DNA from 3 places in the Streptomyces sp. NPDC050988 genome. Region 1 is predicted to be linked to each of the others. Evidence: predicted binding sites of a transcription regulator. Region 1 holds the regulator's gene; each other region holds the start of a gene.
The links. Region 1 encodes HrcA, which represses chaperone genes, less so after heat shock. Its sites were predicted from a motif close to TTNGCACTCNGNNNNNCNGAGTGCNAA; they were not measured.
Positions count from the first base shown of each region.

Region 2: groL (chaperonin GroEL) is a predicted target of HrcA. The motif match lies at 1,215-1,241, and genes of this name have one in related genera.
Region 3: groES (co-chaperone GroES) is a predicted target of HrcA. The motif match lies at 2,081-2,107, and genes of this name have one in related genera.

Region 1 is NZ_JBITFQ010000057.1:1,014-4,254, reverse strand. Features, by position in the region: gene dnaJ (molecular chaperone DnaJ) at 42-1,178, opposite strand; gene hrcA (heat-inducible transcriptional repressor HrcA) at 1,179-2,195, opposite strand; gene ACIBEI_RS49055 (MBL fold metallo-hydrolase) at 2,446-3,222, shown strand.
Region 2 is NZ_JBITFQ010000040.1:47,891-51,131, reverse strand. Features, by position in the region: gene ACIBEI_RS44750 (ubiquitin-like small modifier protein 1) at 84-359, shown strand; gene ACIBEI_RS44745 (cold-shock protein) at 815-1,021, shown strand; gene groL (chaperonin GroEL) at 1,367-2,995, shown strand; gene ACIBEI_RS44735 (phospholipase D-like domain-containing protein) at 3,156-3,241, opposite strand, start outside.
Region 3 is NZ_JBITFQ010000021.1:40,193-43,433, forward strand. Features, by position in the region: gene groL (chaperonin GroEL) at 1-1,488, opposite strand, end outside; gene groES (co-chaperone GroES) at 1,628-1,936, opposite strand; gene ACIBEI_RS33465 (polysaccharide deacetylase family protein) at 2,391-3,158, opposite strand; gene ACIBEI_RS33470 (polysaccharide deacetylase family protein) at 3,161-3,241, opposite strand, start outside.

The DNA of each region.
Region 1 (3,241 bases):
AAGGATGGGACGGGTAGGGGCGGCGGGGGCGAGAAAAACCCTCAGCGACCGTTGAACGCGTCCTTCAGCCTGGAGAACAGCCCCTGCTGCCCGGGCTGAAACTGACCCGTGGGCCGCTCCTCCCCCCGAAGCTGCGCAAGCTCGCGCAACAGCCGCTCCTGCTCGGGATCAAGCTTGCTCGGCGTCATGACCTCGACATGCACGATGAGATCACCACGCCCGCCACCGCGAAGGTGCGTGATACCGCGCCCGTGCAACGGAATCGACTGCCCCGACTGCGTGCCGGGACGGATGTCGACCTCTTCCATCCCGTCGAGCGTCTCCAGCGGCACCTTGGTGCCGAGAGAGGCCGCGGTCATCGGGATGGTGACCGTGCAGTGCAGATCGTCACCGCGCCGCTGGAAGGTGGAGTGCGCGACCTCGTGGATCTCGACGTAGAGGTCACCGGCGGGACCACCACCGGGCCCGACCTCGCCCTCGCCCGCGAGCTGGATCCGCGTGCCGTTGTCGACACCGGCGGGAATCTTCACGGTCAGGGTCCGACGCGAGCGGACCCGTCCGTCGCCGGCGCACTCGGGGCACGGCGTCGGAACGACCGTCCCGAACCCCTGGCACTGCGGACACGGCCGGGACGTCATGACCTGGCCCAGGAAGGACCGCGTGACCTGGGACACCTCACCGCGCCCGCGGCACATGTCACAGGTCTGCGCGGAGGTGCCGGGCGCGGCACCCTCACCACTGCACGTCGTACAGACGACGGCCGTGTCGACCTGGATGTCCTTCGTCGTGCCGAAGGCCGCCTCGTCGAGGTCGATCTCCAGCCGGATCATCGCGTCCTGGCCGCGCCGCGTACGCGACCGCGGGCCCCGCTGCGACGCCGTACCGAAGAAGGCGTCCATGATGTCCGAGAAGTTCCCGAACCCGCCGGCGCCGAAGCCGCCCGCGCCCTGGCCGCCCGCCTGGGACAGCGGGTCACCGCCGAGGTCGTAGACCTGCTTCTTCTGCGGGTCCGACAACACCTCGTAAGCGGCGTTGATCTCCTTGAAGCGCTCTTGCGTCTTCGGATCGGGATTGACGTCCGGATGCAGCTCGCGAGCGAGCCGCCGGAATGCCTTCTTGATCTCGTCCTGGGACGCGTCGCGGCGCACGCCGAGTACGGCGTAGTAGTCCGTGGCCACCTACGACTCCGCCAGGATCTGTCCTACGTACCGTGCCACCGCTCGTACCGCTCCCATCGTTCCGGGGTAATCCATGCGCGTCGGGCCGACGACGCCAAGTTTTGCTACTGCCTCGACGCCCGAACCGTAGCCGACCGAGACGACGGACGTGGAGTTGAGTCCCTCATGGGCGTTCTCGTGACCGATCCGTACGGCCATGCCCGAATCATTGACCTCACCAAGGAGTTTGAGGAGAACGACCTGCTCCTCAAGTGCCTCCAGCACAGGACGGATGGTGAGGGGAAAGTCATGTCCGAAGCGGGTCAGATTGGCGGTGCCGCCGATCATCAGCCGCTCCTCGGTCTCCTCGACGAGGGTCTCCATGAGGGTGGAGAGCACCGTCGCGACCGTGCCCCGGTCGTCCGACTCGAAAGCGTCGGGGAGATCCTGCACCAGCTGCGGGACGTCCGCGAAACGGCGGCCCGCGATCCGGCTGTTGAGCCGCGCGCGTAGATCCGCCACAGAGGACTCCCCGAAGGGCGCCGGGCAGTCCACCATGCGCTGCTCGACCCGGCCGGTGTCCGTGATCAGTACGAGCATGACGCGGGCCGGGGCCAGCGACAACAGCTCCACATGACGCACGGTCGACCGGGTCAGGGACGGGTACTGCACGACTGCGACCTGCCGGGTGAGCTGCGCGAGGAGCCGGACGGTCCGCCCCACGACGTCGTCGAGATCGACGGCGTTGTCGAGGAAGCTGTGGATCGCCCGCCGCTCCGGCGCGGTCATCGGCTTGACGCCCGCGAGTCTGTCGACGAAGAGGCGGTAGCCCTTGTCCGTGGGGATACGGCCCGCGCTGGTGTGCGGCTGGGCGATGTAGCCCTCGTCCTCGAGCACGGCCATGTCGTTGCGGACGGTCGCCGGGGAGACGCCCAGCCGGTGGCGCTCCGTGAGCGCCTTGGAACCGACCGGCTCCTCGGTGCCCACGTAGTCCTGGACGATGGCGCGCAACACTTCGAGCCTGCGTTCACTGAGCATCGCGCACACCTCCAGCTGGTCTTCCCCGCGGTCTTCGTGCGGTCTTCGATGCGGTCCTCGATCATCTTCGATCGCCTTGCCTGGCACTCAGCGCGCACGAGTGCCAGCATCCCCGGCCCAAGTGTACGGCCGGTAGGTACGACGCGGGCAAGGGTGGCCCTGCGATGTCACGACGACGTGTACGGGGCTGTCCCGCTCTGTCCCGACTACTGTCCGCGCACTTCACGGGGCATGGAGCTAGCGTCGGCGTATGAGGGTGACTTGGGAAGAGGCCGGGTGGGAGGAACTGGGTCCGCGGGTGGGGCGGTGCCGGCTTCCGGTGTGGGACTGCACGGTGGGGCTCGTGGTGGGCGAGGGTGCGGCGCTCATGATCGACGCGGGGTCGGGGCTGCGGGAGGGCGCGCGGCTGCGTACGGAGGCGCGGCGGTTGCTCGGGGGCGGGCGGGTCACCCATCTCGCGCTCACCCACCCGCACTTCGATCATGTCTTCGGCGCGGCGGCGTTCGCGGGGGTCGAGGTCTTCGGGGCGGTGGGTCTAGAGCGGGTGCTGGTCGACGGACGGGACGAGTTGCGTGCCGACGCCGAGCGCAACGGCGCCGATCCGGGCGAGGCGGCCGAGGCGGCGGACCTCCTCGTCCGCCCCCGCCATCTCGTCTCCGGCGAGTGGACGCTCGACCTGGGCGGCGGAGTGCAGGTCCTGCTGGCGAACGTGGGCCCCTGCCACACCGGCCACGACCTGGCGGTTCTCGTCCCCGGAAGCCCTGGAGCCCCCGGCGGCACCGGCGGCACCGACGGCGCCGGGACGGGCTCTCCGGAGATCGTCTTCTGCGGTGACCTCGTCGAGGAGTCCGGCGAACCCCAGGCGGGCCCCGACGCCGTCCCCACCCGCTGGCCCGCGGCCCTGGACCGGCTGCTGGCCCTCGGGGGCGAGGACGCGGTGTACGTGCCCGGCCACGGGGCGGCGGTCGACGCCGGGTTCGTACGGGCCCAACGGGACGTGCTGGCACGGCGTTTCGGCGTTTCGTAGGGAGCCCGTGGGCCTGTCG
Region 2 (3,241 bases), on a different contig from region 1:
TGCCCCGCGCCCCCAAGAGCCAAAGACTGCGCCGTTCCCCGCGCCCCTGAAGGGGCCACCCACTCCGACGGAGGTCCAACCCCATGAGCGTCAACGTTCGTATCCCCACCATCCTGCGTACCTACACGGGCGGCCAGGCCGAGGTTGTCGCTGAGGGGGCGACTCTTGGTGAGGTCATCGCCGATCTGGAGAAGAACCACACCGGGATCGCCGCCCGGGTCCTGGACGACCAGGGGCAGTTGCGCCGGTTCGTCAACGTGTACGTGAACGACGACGACGTCCGCTTCGAGCAGGGGCTGGAGACGGCGACGCCGGACGGGGCCGGGGTGTCGATCATTCCCGCCGTCGCCGGCGGCTGACCGTCGGGAGCCGTGCCGAGGGCTGATAATTACCTTCGGTAACTGCCGTCACCGAGAGTTCATCGAATTGCCCCCTCCGTGAGAGAAGCGGAGGGGGCAATTCTGTATGGTTGAGCGCGGTACAGTTGGGGAACCTGCTTCGATCCGCACGCCGGGCGCATTGAGATCCCGCCCGAAGCCCGACAAGAAGTAGCCAAAGTGCCCCACCTTTTTGAGCCTTTTATGGCATTCATGGGGCCCGACTTGCCCTGAATCTTCGTGAATTCTTCACATATTCCCGATCGGTCGTGCCCGGAATTCTCGTCGGATTGACCTGTTGCAGACGGCAGTTGGACGGATACATTCAGCCGCGGTCGACGCGTTCCGGCGCACACCCCCAACCGTTGGGGGGTGAGGTCTGACCCGGATCCGCGAAGTGCGGGTCTGTGCAAGGGCCAGTAATAGGGGAGTTAGGCATGGCTCAGGGCACCGTCAAATGGTTCAACGCGGAGAAGGGGTACGGCTTCATCGCGGTCGACGGTGGTGCGGATGTTTTCGTCCACTACAGCGCGATTCAGATGGACGGCTACCGCACCCTGGAAGAGGGTCAGCGGGTCGATTTTGAGATCTCGCAAGGCCAGAAGGGGCCGCAGGCGGACATGGTCCGACTGGCGACCGGCTGAAGCACGCGCCGACTTACTGCAGCGACGTTCTTCTTCCGAAGGGCTCGTACCCCACCGGGTGCGGGCCCTTCGGCATGCCCGCACCCCGTCCGCGCCGTCCGTGCGCTCTCTTCCCGCCTGCTCCCACCAGCTCCCACCTGCGGATCATCCGGAGCCGCTTGCACTCGCATGGGTCGAGTGCTAATCATTGGCGTTAGCACTCTGAAGGTGAGAGTGATAACGAGGACCGGGTCGGTGAGGCCCGCAGGCCGGGTGGGGCAAGGAACCACGAGGTCGGCAGGCCGTCCGTCGCGGGCGCGGGCGCGGTCCTGGAGATTCCACCCCAGTCCGGGAGGACCACTTCACATGGCCAAGATCATCGCGTTCGACGAGGAGGCACGGCGCGGTCTCGAGCGCGGGATGAACCAGCTCGCCGACGCCGTCAAGGTCACCCTTGGTCCCAAGGGTCGCAACGTCGTCCTCGAGAAGAAGTGGGGCGCCCCCACGATCACCAACGATGGTGTTTCCATCGCCAAGGAGATCGAGCTCGAGGACCCGTACGAGAAGATCGGCGCTGAGCTGGTCAAGGAAGTCGCCAAGAAGACGGACGACGTCGCCGGTGACGGTACGACCACCGCGACCGTTCTGGCGCAGGCGCTGGTCCGCGAGGGCCTTCGCAACGTCGCCGCCGGCGCCAACCCGATGGCTCTCAAGCGCGGTATCGAGAAGGCCGTCGAGGCCGTCTCCGGTGCCCTCCTTGAGCAGGCCAAGGATGTCGAGACCAAGGAGCAGATCGCTTCGACGGCCTCCATCTCCGCCGCCGACACCCAGATCGGCGAGCTCATCGCCGAGGCGATGGACAAGGTCGGCAAGGAAGGCGTCATCACGGTCGAGGAGTCCCAGACCTTCGGTCTGGAGCTCGAGCTCACCGAGGGTATGCGCTTCGACAAGGGCTACATCTCGGCGTACTTCGCCACGGACATGGAGCGTATGGAGGCCGTCCTCGACGACCCCTACATCCTGATCGCCAACTCGAAGATCGCCAACGTCAAGGACCTGCTCCCGCTCCTGGAGAAGGTCATGCAGTCGGGCAAGCCGCTGCTGATCATCGCCGAGGACGTCGAGGGCGAGGCCCTGTCGACCCTGGTCGTCAACAAGATCCGTGGCACCTTCAAGTCCGTCGCCGTCAAGGCTCCGGGCTTCGGTGACCGCCGCAAGGCGATGCTGAACGACATCGCCATCCTCACGGGCGGCGAGGTCATCTCCGAGGAGGTCGGCCTCAAGCTCGAGAACACGGGCCTTGAGCTGCTCGGCCGCGCTCGCAAGATCGTCATCACCAAGGACGAGACGACGATCGTGGACGGCTCGGGTTCGGCGGACCAGGTTGCCGGTCGCGTCAACCAGATCCGTGCCGAGATCGAGAACTCCGACTCGGACTACGACCGCGAGAAGCTCCAGGAGCGCCTGGCGAAGCTGGCCGGCGGCGTGGCCGTCATCAAGGCCGGTGCCGCCACCGAGGTCGAGCTCAAGGAGCGCAAGCACCGCATCGAGGACGCCGTTCGCAACGCGAAGGCGGCCGTCGAGGAGGGCATCGTCGCCGGTGGTGGCGTGGCCCTGCTCCAGGCCTCCTCGGTCTTCGAGAAGCTGGACCTGGAGGGTGACGAGGCGACCGGCGCCAACGCCGTGAAGCTCGCCCTGGAGGCCCCGCTCAAGCAGATCGCCGTCAACGGTGGCCTCGAGGGTGGCGTCATCGTCGAGAAGGTGCGCAACCTTCCCGTCGGCCACGGCCTCAACGCCGCCACCGGTGAGTACGTCGACATGATCGCCGAAGGCATCATCGACCCGGCGAAGGTCACGCGCTCTGCCCTGCAGAACGCCGCGTCCATCGCCGCGCTGTTCCTCACCACCGAGGCCGTCATCGCCGACAAGCCGGAGAAGGCCAGTGCCGGCGCCGGCGCCGGTGGCGGCATGCCGGGCGGTGACATGGACTTCTGAGCCCCTGCGCAAGCAGCCAAGGCTCGGTAGTTCGCAGTACGTCGCAGTTCGCAGTACTTCGCATCACGCAGTACTTCGCATCACGCGAACGAGGGCGGCACCCCATTCCAGGGGTGCCGCCCTCGGGCGTTTCCGCCGGCGTTCCGCCGACGGGGCGTGATCAGGCGTTCTTGAACGCGTCCCGCAGGCGCATCTCGTTGTGACCGTTGCCGTCGTAGTCGTCCGAGTACGTCAGCGCCAGACGGC
Region 3 (3,241 bases), on a different contig from region 1:
CGGGTCGATGACGCCCTGCTTGACCAGGTCGCCGTACTCGCCGGTCGCGGCGTTGAAGCCCTGGCCCTTGTCGAGCTCGGCGACCTTGGAGGTGATGACGTAACCCTCCAGGCCGGCGTTCTCGGCGATCCAGCGCAGCGGCTCGACAGCGGCCCTGCGGACGACGGCGACACCGGTGGCCTCGTCGCCGGTCTTGCCGAGGTTGCCCTCCAGGACCTTCACGGCGTGGACGAGCGCGGAGCCACCACCGGAGACGATGCCCTCCTCGACCGCGGCGCGGGTCGCGGAGATGGCGTCCTCCAGACGGTGCTTCTTCTCCTTGAGCTCCACCTCGGTGGCGGCGCCGACCTTGATGACGCACACGCCGCCGGCCAGCTTCGCGAGGCGCTCCTGGAGCTTCTCGCGGTCCCAGTCGGAGTCCGTGGCCTCGATCTCGGCCTTGATCTGGTTGATGCGACCGGCGACGTCGTCGGACTTGCCGCCGCCGTCGACGATGGTGGTGTCGTCCTTGGTGATGGTCACGCGGCGGGCGGTGCCCAGCACGTCCAGGCCGACCTGGTCGAGCTTGAGGCCGACCTCCTCGGCGATGACGGTGGCACCGGTCAGACCGGCCATGTCACCGAGCATCGCCTTGCGGCGGTCACCGAAGCCGGGGGCCTTCACGGCGACGGCGTTGAACGTGCCGCGGATCTTGTTCACGACCAGGGTCGACAGGGCCTCGCCCTCGACGTCCTCGGCGATGATCAGCAGCGGCTTGGAGGAGTTGGTCTGGATGACCTTCTCCAGCAGCGGCAGCATGTCCTGGATGGAGGAGATCTTGCCCTGGTGGATCAGGATGTACGGGTCGTCCAGGACGGCTTCCATGCGCTCCTGGTCCGTCACGAAGTACGGCGACAGGTAGCCCTTGTCGAAGGCCATGCCCTCGGTGAAGTCCAGCTCCAGACCGAAGGTGTTGGACTCCTCGACGGTGATGACACCGTCCTTGCCGACCTTGTCCATCGCCTCGGCGATGAGCTCGCCGACCTGGCTGTCCTGGGCGGACAGACCGGCGACGGCGGCGATGTCGGACTTCTCGTCGATCGGGCGCGCGGTCGCGAGGAGCTCCTCGGAGACCGCGGCGACGGCCGCGTCGATGCCCTTCTTCAGGAGGGCGGGGGACGCGCCGGCGGCGACGTTCTTCAGGCCCTCGCGGACGAGCGCCTGGGCCAGCACGGTGGCGGTGGTCGTACCGTCACCCGCGATGTCGTTGGTCTTGGTCGCCACCTCCTTCACCAGCTGGGCGCCGAGGTTCTCGTACGGGTCGTCGATCTCGACCTCGCGGGCGATCGTGACACCGTCGTTGGTGATGGTGGGTGCGCCGAACTTCTTGTCGATGACGACGTTGCGGCCCTTGGGGCCGATCGTCACCTTGACCGTGTCGGCAAGCTTGTTGACGCCGCGCTCGAGGGCGCGACGGGCGTCCTCGTCGAACTTCAGGATCTTCGCCATGGGAGCGGTTCAGCCCTCTCGGAAAACGTGGGTGAAACGAACTGCGCCCCCGACGCCCGGCTTCATAAGGTCGCGGGGGCCAGGGGCGCAGTTCACTGCAATGCTGGTAATGCCGGGAATGCTGGTGGTGCCGGGTGAATTACTTCTCGACGATCGCGAGCACGTCGCGAGCCGAGAGGACGAGGTACTCCTCGCCGTTGTACTTCACCTCGGTGCCGCCGTACTTGCTGTACAGCACGACATCGCCGGTCTTGACGTCGAGCGGAAGACGCTCGCCGTTCTCGAAGCGGCCCGGGCCCACGGCCAGGACGACGCCCTCCTGGGGCTTCTCCTTGGCGGTGTCCGGGATGACCAGGCCAGAGGCCGTGGTCTGCTCGGCGTCGAGCGGCTGGACCACAATGCGGTCCTCAAGCGGCTTGATGGCAACCTTGGAGCTGGTGGTCGTCACGATCCGACCTCCCCCTTCGGAGATCTCACGGGGTTAACTGTCTGAGGTGGCGACCAGGTGGATCCGTCGTCGCGGGTGCCGGACCTGCCCGTCGCTATTGGCACTCTCCTGCGGTGAGTGCCAGACCTGAGACTATGACTGCGATTAGCACTCGGTCAAGCGGAGTGCCAATTGCCTCCGGCGGTCAGGGGATGTCCGGCGCCCGGTGCCACGGGTGAACGCCCTGGGGGCTGCCGCCCCCAGACCCCCGCTGATCGGCCTGAACGGCCTCGTCCTCAAACGCCGGACGGGCTGAGATGTGCCTGGACTGGGCTGTAGAGGTTCGGCCCGGCCGCGCAATCTTTCGCCCGGCCGCGCAATCTTTTAGCCCCTCCGGCGTTTGAGGAGCGGGGGTTCGGGGGCTGGCCCCCGAGTAGTGACGGGAATGGGTAGGGGCGGCGGGGGCGATAAATCGCTAGAGGTAGTCCTCCAGGCGGGCGACCGTGAAACCCTGGGCCTGGACTCGGTTCAGGATCTTGGTCGTTGTCCGAGTGAGACTCGTACCGTTCCGGCCCTCCGGGCAGTGAAGGATGTCACCCGGGCGGAGCCGGTCGGCGTCGCGCCAGAGGACGACGGCGGCCAGCCCGCAGTCGGCGGCGGCCCGCACAGTGTCGGAGTTGTAGTCGCCGTAGGGCGGCCGGAAGAGGCGAGGCCGGATACCGAACCGCTGCTTGAGCTTCTCCTGCTGGCCGCAGATCTCGGCACGCTGCCCGGCGTACGGAAGACCCGGCAGGTACGGGTGGTCGAGCGTGTGGTTCTGCACGCTCGCGCCGACCGCGCGGAGCCGGCCGAAGTGGGCGTACCCCGGCCCGACCACACTGTCCGTGAGGAACATCGTGACCGGCAGCCGCAGTTCACGGACCATGTCGACGAACCCCGGGTCCTTCTCGGCGCCGTCGTCGAAGGTCAGGAAGACGACCCGGTCGCGGGTGGGGACGCGGTCGACGACGGGCGGCAGCCCCGGCCCCGCCGTGCGGGCGGAGGGCCGCCGGTCGGGCGGTTTCGGCGCCGGGGCGAGCGGGGCGGTCAGGCCCCAGCGGCGGTACGGGTCCTCGGTCGGGCCGTACGTGCGTACCTTCTGCGCGGCCTTCTTGCCCAGCCGCTCGATGGGGTCCACGGACTGGGCGCAGCCGGCCAGGCAGACCAGCCCCGCGAGCAGCACCGCGGCGGCGGCCGGCCGCATCCTCACAGGTAGTCCTCGATACGAGCCACCGCGTACCCCTTGTCCGTGACCAGCTTCAGGAAGCGGCGGACCATGTCGGGCAT